3 regions of the Blautia producta genome follow, and region 2 is predicted to be linked to each of the others. Evidence: riboswitches for the same ligand, from Rfam matches in the RefSeq annotation. Region 2 holds a riboswitch; each other region holds the start of a gene.
What was found. Region 2 has a riboswitch for thiamine pyrophosphate ahead of thiM (hydroxyethylthiazole kinase). Riboswitches for the same ligand answer to the same signal wherever they lie in the genome.
Positions count from the first base shown of each region.

Region 1 (3,277 bases), 210 kb from region 2:
CCAATACAAAAGTGACCTTCTCAAGGTCTTTGGAACTGCTGTCTTTATCTGTTGTATTTTCAGCCGCAGAATCCTTATTCCCGCTGTCCTCACCGCTGCCGCAGGCAGTCATGGATGTGAGTACGCAGGCTGCCAGAAACGCTGCCAGAATCTTCTTTTTCATCCTAATATTGTCCTCTCTGTTCTGTCTTATTTCGCCCGCTCCCAGGGCATGGATTTTTTCTGCAGGATATCCACCAGCTTCATGAGTATAAGGCTGATAATGGATATGAGAAAAATAACCGCAAACATTTTATCAAAAGCAAACGCCTTTTTTACCCGTGTCATATACACACCAAGCCCGGAAAAACCGCCCAGCCACTCAGAGATAACTGCGCCCACCACGGAATATGAGGCGGAAATACGCAGACTTGCAAAAAAGCGGCTCATGGCCCCCGGCATCTTAATATAGCGGAATATCTGGAGCCTGCCTGCGCCCATGCTTCTCAAGAGATTCATCATATCCTTATCCGCGGAGCGAAAGCCTTCCAGAAGTCCTATGGTGATAGGGAAAAAAGTCACGATCACGATCAGAATGACCTTGGGCATCATCTCGTATCCGAACCACAGCACCAGAAGAGGCGCTATGGCCACTGTGGGCACTGTCTGTGTAATGACGATCAACGGGTAGAAGGCCTTGTAAAGCTTGTCATACCTGTCCATGAGGACCGCCATGACAAACCCGAAGGCCACACCGCAGAAAAGACCTGCGGCTGCCTCTAAAAGGGTCACTCTGGAATTCTCCATAAGCAGGGGAAATTCACTGATAAAAGCCTTCACCACCTGTATAGGCGAGGGCAGCATATAACCCGGAACCAGACCTGCCATGGAGACAAACTGCCAGATGATCAGGATAACAGCCAGGGCCGCGGCCGCCCACAGCTTACTGGTGGTGCTTTGTAACTTTTTTCTCAATGGTCAGTACATCTCCTTCTGGCTTATAAGATACCTTGATATAGGCCGCAACAGAAGGCGCACCTGCACGAATGGCAATATGCTGACACTCTTTTACGATATCCATAAGCTCGTCATAGTCACCCTCAATGGCTGTCTCAAAAGGCCCTACATAATAGTTCAGACCCGTACCTTTAATATAATCGATCACCTCATCCACAATACGGATCAGTTCCTCATCATTTTTTGCCTCCGGCAATGTCTGGATTGCTACACTTGCATTCATTTTCTTTTCCTCCTTAGAAATCATAATGGTTTACTGCTGTTATTTTACGCGCAGAGCGCTTTCTGCCCGGAAGATTTCTGCAAAACAAAAAGCCCCCGGCAGGTTATACCCGAACAGGAGCTGAATATCAGAATAAATGCGCACCCAAATGCGGTGCCTCTCTTATGCTCCCTACGCCGGCATTACCCGGATCAGGTTAAGGGTGAAAAACGATTACGGTTTTACTCTCAGCCGGACTTCTCTCCAGCTCCCCTGTTGTCTTCTCAAGTGTACTTCATTGTAAAAAAATTGTCAAGATTAATATCTGCACCGCGTAGCGTGCTGCTGTTCACAGAACTGCGCTTTTTGCAGAGCTGTGAATGGTAACGGTCCGCATTTACACCTGTGAACAGCCATCTCTCCAGACATCCGCAAGCCTTCTCATACCTTCCCGCAGATCTTCCTCCGGCATGGTTGCATACCCCAGAAGTACCGTTGCCGGTATGGGAGGCGTCTGACCGCTGACCAGAAATTCAGAGAGTCCATAGACTCTGACACCGGCACCGGCGGCTCTTGCCACAGCTTCCTGTTCAGACAGCCCGTTTTTTAGGTGCACCAGAAGATGCACCCCTGCGTTTTCCCCGGAATAGGCACACACGTTCCCCATGCTGTCTTTCAGCCAGCGCAGAAGCAGGTCATGTTTTCCTTTATAGAGACTGCGCATTCTGTTTAAATGCCGCTCATAGTGGCCGTTCCTCAAAAAAAGCTCCAGGATTTTCTGGTCAGCTCTGGAAACAGTGACGGAAAAGGGATCTTCTCCGCTTAAATACCTCTGCATCAGTTTTTTGGGAAGCACCATATAACTGATTCGTATGGAGGGCGCTATGGATTTTGAGAAGGTTCCCAGGTAGATGACCCGCTCTTCCTTGTCAAATCCCTGTAAGGCAGGTATCGGTTTTCCTTTGTAGCGGAATTCACTGTCATAGTCATCCTCTATGATATAGCGTTCTCCCCGTCCTGCCCATTTCAGAAGGGAGAGGCGGCGTTTCAAAGGCATAACGGTTCCCATAGGAAACTGATGGGAGGGCATGACATATACCATATCCGCTCCGGTCTTTTCCAGGTCTTTCACATCTATTCCCTGTTCGTCCCGCTTTACGATACATCTCTCAAACCCCATATGTCCGAAATCATGCCAGGCACTCCTGTATGTAGGGTTCTCCATGGCAATCCTTCTGTTTCTGCCCAGGATGGTACAGAGAAGCATCAGCAGATAATCATTTCCCGCGCCCACCAGGATCTGTTCCGGTTCGCAGTGAACACCCCTTGCCCGGTAGAGATACTCTGACACAGCCTCTCTTAGAGACAGTTCCCCGCACGGATCCCCCAGGGCAAAGAGAGAATCCTGTGCATCTGTCAGCACCTGCCGCGATAATCTGCGCCAGGCATTGTGAGGAAAACTGCCGGGGGCGATCCCATTCAGGGCAAAATCATAGGAAGCCCCTCCTGCCTGTATAAGCGCCCTGTGCAGACTATCCTCAGAACCCTCTTCCGGCAAAGTATGGTTTTCTGTCTCCTGCACTTCCTGCCTTTTGCCCGTACCGTAATAAAGCCCTTCGATGTGGCATACATAATATCCCTTACACGGTACCGATTCGATATACCCCTCCGAGACAAGCTGGTCATAGGCCAGATCCACCGTGCTTCTGCTCACGGCCAAATTTCCTGCAAGTGCACGGGAGGACGGCAGCCGCATCCCTGCGGCCAGCCGTCCTTCCTGGATCTCCTGTTTAAAATATTCACATATCTGTTCATACAAAGGAACTTCTGCCTTTGTATCCAGTGAAATGATCAAATCATTCATTATTCTCTCTCTGATTGATGGTTCACAGAAGATGCGGCGTACGCATTTTCTATAATTTAAAGGAGCTTTTCAAAGATACGATTCTGTTAAATACCGGTTCTCCCGGTTTGGAATCGTGGCAGTCTGCACAGAAAAAGCCGTTTCTCACAAACTGGAAGCTGTCATAAGCCTGGGCCTCAGAAAGCGCCGGCTCCACATAACAGTCTTTCAGCACC
Region 1 covers NZ_CP136422.1:2,676,307-2,679,583, reverse strand. Annotated here, with positions in the region: gene BLCOC_RS11870 (ABC transporter substrate-binding protein) at 1-163, opposite strand, end outside; gene BLCOC_RS11865 (ABC transporter permease) at 190-954, opposite strand; gene BLCOC_RS11860 (thiamine-binding protein) at 923-1,219, opposite strand; TPP riboswitch at 1,371-1,483, opposite strand; gene pdxR (MocR-like pyridoxine biosynthesis transcription factor PdxR) at 1,596-3,062, opposite strand; gene BLCOC_RS11850 (glutamine--tRNA ligase/YqeY domain fusion protein) at 3,112-3,277, opposite strand, start outside.
Region 1: another riboswitch for thiamine pyrophosphate. It lies ahead of BLCOC_RS11860 (thiamine-binding protein); the one in region 2 lies ahead of thiM (hydroxyethylthiazole kinase).

Region 2 (3,277 bases):
ATCTCTCTCATTTTTCTGTCATCTCCCTTGCCAGCACCAGCAGTTCTTCACAGGCTTTTCTGATATCCGGCTGCCCGTAAATACCGGATATGACAGATACCCCTGCGGCTCCGCTTCCGGTGAGCTGCATCATATTGTCTCTCCTGATCCCTCCGATCGCCACAACAGGAATGGATACAGCCTGACAGATTTCCTTTAGGGTGTCCCGGGATATCACATCCGCGTCCTCTTTGGTGGAGGTGGCGAAGACTGCACCCACACCCAGATAATCTGCCCCCATTTTCTCCGCCTGAAGAGCCTGTTCCACAGTCCTTGCAGAGACGCCCAGTATCTTGTCCGGCCCCAGTTTCTGTCTGACCCTTCCCGCTTCCATGTCGCTTTGCCCCACATGCACGCCGTCTGCGTCCGCTTCCAGAGCGATCTCTACATTGTCATTGATGATAAACGGCACGTGATAGCTGTCTGCAAGAGCTTTTACATCCTTTGCCTCTCTCAGAAATTCATCATACGCCATACCCTTTTCCCTGAGCTGCAGAAGGGTGATTCCTCCGTCCAGAGACGCTTTCACCTGTTCACAAAATGTCATTTCTCCCACCCAGGAACGATCCGTGACAGCATATAACAGCAGGGCACGCCTCACCCATTCTCTCTTCTCACCGCAGTTCATATCTTGCTCCTCTCTCCAGCTCGCTGCCGGTCAGTTTGTAGACCTCATCGATCAAATGATTTCTGCATCCCGCATTGCCGCTGTTCTCTTTTTTCATCCTCTCATATGCCTTTTCCCCGCACAGACCCATGGAGATAACAGCGGCTGCCACAGCCTCCAGTCTTCTCTTTGGATTGGCTGCCAGATATGCCGCGGTGAGGGAGCTTAGCATACAGCCGCAGCCTGTGATCCTTGTCATGATAGGATGTCCATTCCTTATTATGTACGTGCGGGTTCCGTCTGTCACGATGTCAATGGCTCCGCTGACGGCGATCACAGCACCGCTTCTTTTGGAAAATTCTGCGGCAAATCTTATGGTTTCTTCCAGATTCCCGCTGTTTACCGCATCTGACGCATCTGCGTCTACACCTCTAGAGCGGTTTTTTCCTCCGGCAATGGTCTTGATCTCAGAAATATTTCCCCGAATGGCTGTAAAAGGAATTTCTCTGAGCAGTTGTTCTGCCGTCTCTCTGCGGTACGTGGATGCCCCTGCTCCCACAGGGTCTAGTACAATGGGATGGCCGCAGCTTCCCGCACTTTTTCCCGCCAAAAGTATAGCCTTTACAGACCGCGGATGCAGAGTTCCCATATTAATATTGAGGCCGTCACAGAGACGTCCCATCTCTTCTGCTTCCTCCTCCCCGTCTGACATGGTTGGGGAAGCACCGCAGGCCAAAGTAATATTGGCACAGTCGTTTGCAGTGACATAATTGGTGATGTTCTGGATCAAAGGCGATCTGCTTCTGACATTTTCCAGTATTTCTCCCAACATTTCTATTCTCCTCTCTGTATTTACTGACAAGGCTTCCGAATGAAAGGAGGTTTAAAGAACTTTTTACGCTGCAAAAAGGGAGACGCCAACACGTCTCCCGGAATTGTCCTTCTCTCCCTACGCTGGCATTACCCATATCAGGTTAAAGGGTCGAAGTTGATTACTTCCTCTCAGCCTGCCGCTACAGGCTCCCCTGATGATTTAACTGCTACAAGGATACCACACTCGTCTCTTACTGTCAAATCTGATAAAAAAATATCGCCTTGTACAGGTTACTATTCAGCCTTACGGCTTCATAGCAGCAAAAAATGTTCTGTGATCTATGCATCGTTTTCACTATATACCCGGAAGGAACGTTTTCCTGCCCGCTTTGCCTGATAAAGAGCCTCATCCGCACGCCGGTACATCTCTTCATAGGAGAGCTTATTCCCTGTCTGATAAGATACACCTGCGGACAGTGTCACATTATACTGCCCCACACTCTCATCCTGCAGGGTATAGGAGACAAGCTGTTGCAGCCTTTTCAGACATATTCCCTTGTCCCTTACATCCTCCAAAAACACCATAAATTCATCTCCGCCTATACGGGCACAGATATCATTTTTCCGGAAAGTAGACTGCAGAGCACAGGCCACCTGCAGCAGAACGTTATCACCAAACGGATGCCCATATGTGTCATTGAGCATTTTAAATCCATCCACATCCAGCATGATCATCATGCATGAGGTATTCTGTCCTATGCCCTTCAGCCGCCGTTTGATAAACCGTTCCCCGGATCTTCGGTTGTATATCCCTGTCAGGCAGTCTTTTTCCGCACCCTGGCGGTAATAGATTTCACGCATGGTCTGTTCATGGGTATCAAGCATACGGCCGATTTTTCTGTCATATCCGCTGTCACTGCCCTTAAAATGGGCGATCTGGCATCTGGTCCACAGATTATTGCCTTCCCCGTCCACCACAACCACATCCTGATCTTCCTTGTCAAAATTCTGTTCTTCCATGGAATAACTGTGCACAAAAAGTTTCAATTCTCCCTTTTTCTCACAATTTTCACACATAAACGGGATGAAATCCTTCTTCCCCGGCGGTCTTCCGAAACGCTGCTCAAAGCTGCCGTAGACATCAATGGTACAGTCCTTACAGTGAATGTCAAAGTCCACATCATTGGCCAGTGTGGTGAGAACTCTCTGCAGATGGTCCCTTCGGTTTAAAAGCTTTCTCAATTGGATTTTTTCTGTGGCATCTACAAGAAAGACATAAAAATAAAGCTTGCCGTTCTCTTCCTCCACCAGACGTCCGTAATCTTCAACCCACAAAATAGTTCCGTCTTGACAACAGATCCTATATTCTACATAGTCATACGTGTTTGATGCGATCTGCTCTTTGATCTCATCTTCCACCCGCTCCAGATCCTCCGGGTGCACCATTCCCTTAAAGGAACCGTTGGTGAGTGACCAGAAGGCCTCCATATCCCTGCACCGGTAAAGCTTTAATACATTCTCATTGACATAAGTGATCCTCTCATCACCGTCTGCCTCATAGATAAAGAAGCCTCCCGGCATACGGGAAAGGTATTTTTTCGGCAGTTCCGGCACAGACGGCATTTCCGGCTGCCATCCCCGGCATACGTCGATCCATCCCCTGCTTTTTGAATACTTTTCCATCTCCTCCGGTGTCAGTTCTATGGCACTGTTGGCACTTCCACAGGCCGGAAATATCGTCTCAAACCGCTTCATGGAAATATCTAAAAACACTTGCACATCCTCAGGTATCCCGAATGGGCATACACCGCCCACTGC
Region 2 covers NZ_CP136422.1:2,882,197-2,885,473, reverse strand. Annotated here, with positions in the region: gene BLCOC_RS12795 (HAD family hydrolase) at 1-11, opposite strand, end outside; gene thiE (thiamine phosphate synthase) at 8-667, opposite strand; gene thiM (hydroxyethylthiazole kinase) at 654-1,478, opposite strand; TPP riboswitch at 1,576-1,683, opposite strand; gene BLCOC_RS12780 (GGDEF domain-containing protein) at 1,799-3,040, opposite strand; partial or broken gene BLCOC_RS27585 (YbaK/EbsC family protein) at 3,092-3,277, opposite strand, start outside.

Region 3 (3,277 bases), 2.9 Mb from region 2:
GTTGACGATCTCACCGTCCAATATCCGGTTCATATTCTTGACAGCGCAGAAATTGCCGCACATGCTGCAGGTATCCTCTTTTTCCGGTTTGGCCTCCGCGCGGTATCGTCCGGCTTTTTCCGGGTCCAGGCAGAGACGGAACATCTCTTCCCAATCCAGATTTTTACGGGCAGTGCTCATTTTTCTGTCCCAGTCAGCGGCGCCTTTTACGCCCTTGGCTATGTCGGCAGCGTGAGCTGCTATGCGGGAGGCGATAATGCCTTCCTTTACATCGTCCAGATTGGGCAGGCGCAGGTGTTCCGCAGGAGTTACATAGCACAGAAAGGAAGCGCCGTAGGTGGCTGCAATGGCACCGCCGATGGCAGCGGTGATGTGGTCGTATCCGGGGGCAACATCTGTCACCAGGGGACCCAGCACATAGAAGGGGGCGCCCTGACAGAGAGTCTGCTGGATCTTCATGTTGGCTTCGATCTGGTCCAGAGGCATGTGTCCGGGGCCTTCCACCATAACCTGTACATCTTTTTCCCAGGCACGTTTTGTCAGTTCGCCCAGGGTGATCAGCTCCTCGATCTGGGAGATATCAGAGGCATCTTGGATGCATCCGGGGCGGCAGGCGTCCCCGAGACTCATGGTAATGTCATATTCCCGGCAGATATCCAGGATCTCATCATAATGCTCGTAGAAAGGATTCTCCTGGCCTGTCATTTCCATCCAGGCAAAGATGATGGAGCCGCCGCGGGAGACGATATTGGTGAGGCGCTTGTTACGTTTGAATTTTCCTGCGGTTTCTTTGTTGATGCCGCAGTGGATGGTCATGAAGTCCACGCCGTCCTCGGCATGCATGCGCACTATGTCAAGCCATTGCCGGGACGTGATCTCTTTTAAGGGTTTGTGATAGTAGACTACAGCGTCGTAGATAGGGACGGTTCCGATAATGGCAGGGCATTCTTTGGTGAGACGTCTGCGGAAGGTGCGGGTGTCTCCGTAGGAGCTCAGATCCATAATGGATTCAGCGCCCATTTTCACAGCGTTGTTCACCTTTTCAATTTCCATATCCATGTCTTTGCAGTCCCTGGATATACCCAGGTTTACATTGATTTTTGTTCTGAGCATGGAGCCGATGGCATTTGGCTCCAGAGAGGTGTGCCTTTTGTTGCAGGGGATGATGACCTGGCCTTTTGCCATGAGAGCCATAAGCTGTCTCACATCCATCTGTTCTTTTTTAGCTGCCGCCTGCATCTCCTTTGTGATGATGCCTTTTCTGGCGGCGTCCATCTGAGTTGTGTACTGCATGAAAATCTCCTTTCTTTGGGACACGGAAATGTCCGAAAGAAAGGAGATAGAAGAGGTGAAGAGGTGACAAAAGGGGGACTTTTTTAGAAAAAAAGTGCACCCCTGATGGGATGCACCAAATATACATAAACTTCTGGTTCGCTTCCTACGCCGGCATTATCCGTATCAGGTTCTCAGGGTCGAAATCCGTTCGTATTTCCTCTCAGCCGACGCGTCAGCTCCCCTTGCATATTCAATTGTTTTCAGGTATTTTTCCTGCCATAATCATATAGCGGCAGGAAGGAAATGTCAACACTGAATTTTTATCAAATATTTTTATCAGATATTTTTTATCAGATATTCCTGTCTGCCATCCCGCAAAAATACAGGGATCGTGTCTATGGAGGCTTCCGCTTCTATCCACTGGCCTCCCTGAAGGATCTCCCCTGTATGGGCGTTTGTCCAGGTGCAGCCTGAGGGCAGATAAACTTTTCTTGACATAGCGTGAGGCTCCACTATAGGCGCAGCCAGAATATCTGAACCGTACATGTACTGGGTATCCAGTTCCCAGGTCCGGGTGTCCTCCGGGAATTCGTAGAACATGGTACGCATAACAGGAGCACCTGTCTCATGTGCCTTAGCCATAAGGCTTCTGGTATAGTCACGCATCATTTCACGGATTTCAATGAACTTTTTCATGATCTGATAATTTTCTTCCCCATAGCTCCAGATCTCATTGTCTGCACCTGTGCCCTCGGTCTCCTCTCCGTTTGCTTTGTAGAGAGGTGTGCGCGGGAGGCGGTTGCCGTGAAGACGCATAACAGGGCAGAAGGCGCCGAACTGGAACCAGCGGATCAGCAGTTCCTGGAAATCCTTGTCGTAGATATTGCCGCCGTGGAAACCGCCAATATCTGTGGTCCACCAGGGGATTCCCGAGAGGCCCATCTGCAGGCCGGCTACGATCTGATTGCGGAAATCCTGATAGGTGGAGTGGATATCACCGGACCAAATGAGGGCGCCGTACTGCTGGCTTCCTGCCCAGGCGCAGCGCACCAGGTTCAGGACATCCTCCTGTCCGTTTTTCTTCTGTCCCTCGTAAAAGCCTCGTGCATATTCACGGGGATAGATATTTCCCTGCTGCATAACGCTTCCGGCGTAATAGCGGTAGTTTTCATAGTCATAGGTGGTGTATTCCGGCTCCGCCTCATCCAGCCAGAAGAGCTTGATCCCGTTCTCTGCATAGTTCTTTTTACACTTGTCCCATACATATTCTCTGGCCTCCGGGTTGGTGGCGTCATAGAATACGTTGTTGCCCTGGAAATCCATCTGTACGTTCAGGCCGTGTTCCGTCTGGACAAGGAGGCCTTTCTGACGCATCTCCTGGAAATTTTCACTGCGCCAGTCAATCTGGGGCCACACAGATACCATGAGTTCCATGCCGTAGGAGCGCAGTTCCTCTGCCATGGCTTTGGGGTCCGGGAAGAAATTCTCGTCAAAGCGGTAATCGCCGCACCGGGGCCAGTGATAATAATCCACCACAAACACATCCACAGGAATGCCGCGGCGGTGGTATTCTCTGGCAACGGACAGTACCTGTTCCTGATTGTGGTAACGGAGCTTGCACTGCCAGAAACCAAGCCCGCATTCCGGCATCATAGGTGCTCTTCCTGTCACCTGGCTGTATTGGGATTCAATCTGGGCAGGAGTGTCGCCTGCTGTGATCCAGTAGTCCATTTTTTTGGTGCTGTCAGCCCGCCATTCCGTCACATTTTTGCCGAAGGACACGCTTCCGATCGCAGGATTGTGCCAGAAAAAGCCATAGCCTTTGCTGGATACATAAAAGGGGATGGAGGCCTGGGAATTTCTGTGAGCCAGCTCTATGTTGCAGCCTTTTAAATCTAAAATATCCTGCTGATACTGTCCCATTCCGTAGATCTTCTCATCTTTGTTGGCTTCAAAGGTGACCTTCAGGCGGAAATCACCGCCGATATAAGGGGAGAATTTC
Region 3 covers NZ_CP136422.1:5,749,834-5,753,110, reverse strand. Annotated here, with positions in the region: gene thiC (phosphomethylpyrimidine synthase ThiC) at 1-1,293, opposite strand, end outside; TPP riboswitch at 1,418-1,528, opposite strand; gene BLCOC_RS25920 (glycoside hydrolase family 31 protein) at 1,612-3,277, opposite strand, start outside.
Region 3: another riboswitch for thiamine pyrophosphate. It lies ahead of thiC (phosphomethylpyrimidine synthase ThiC); the one in region 2 lies ahead of thiM (hydroxyethylthiazole kinase).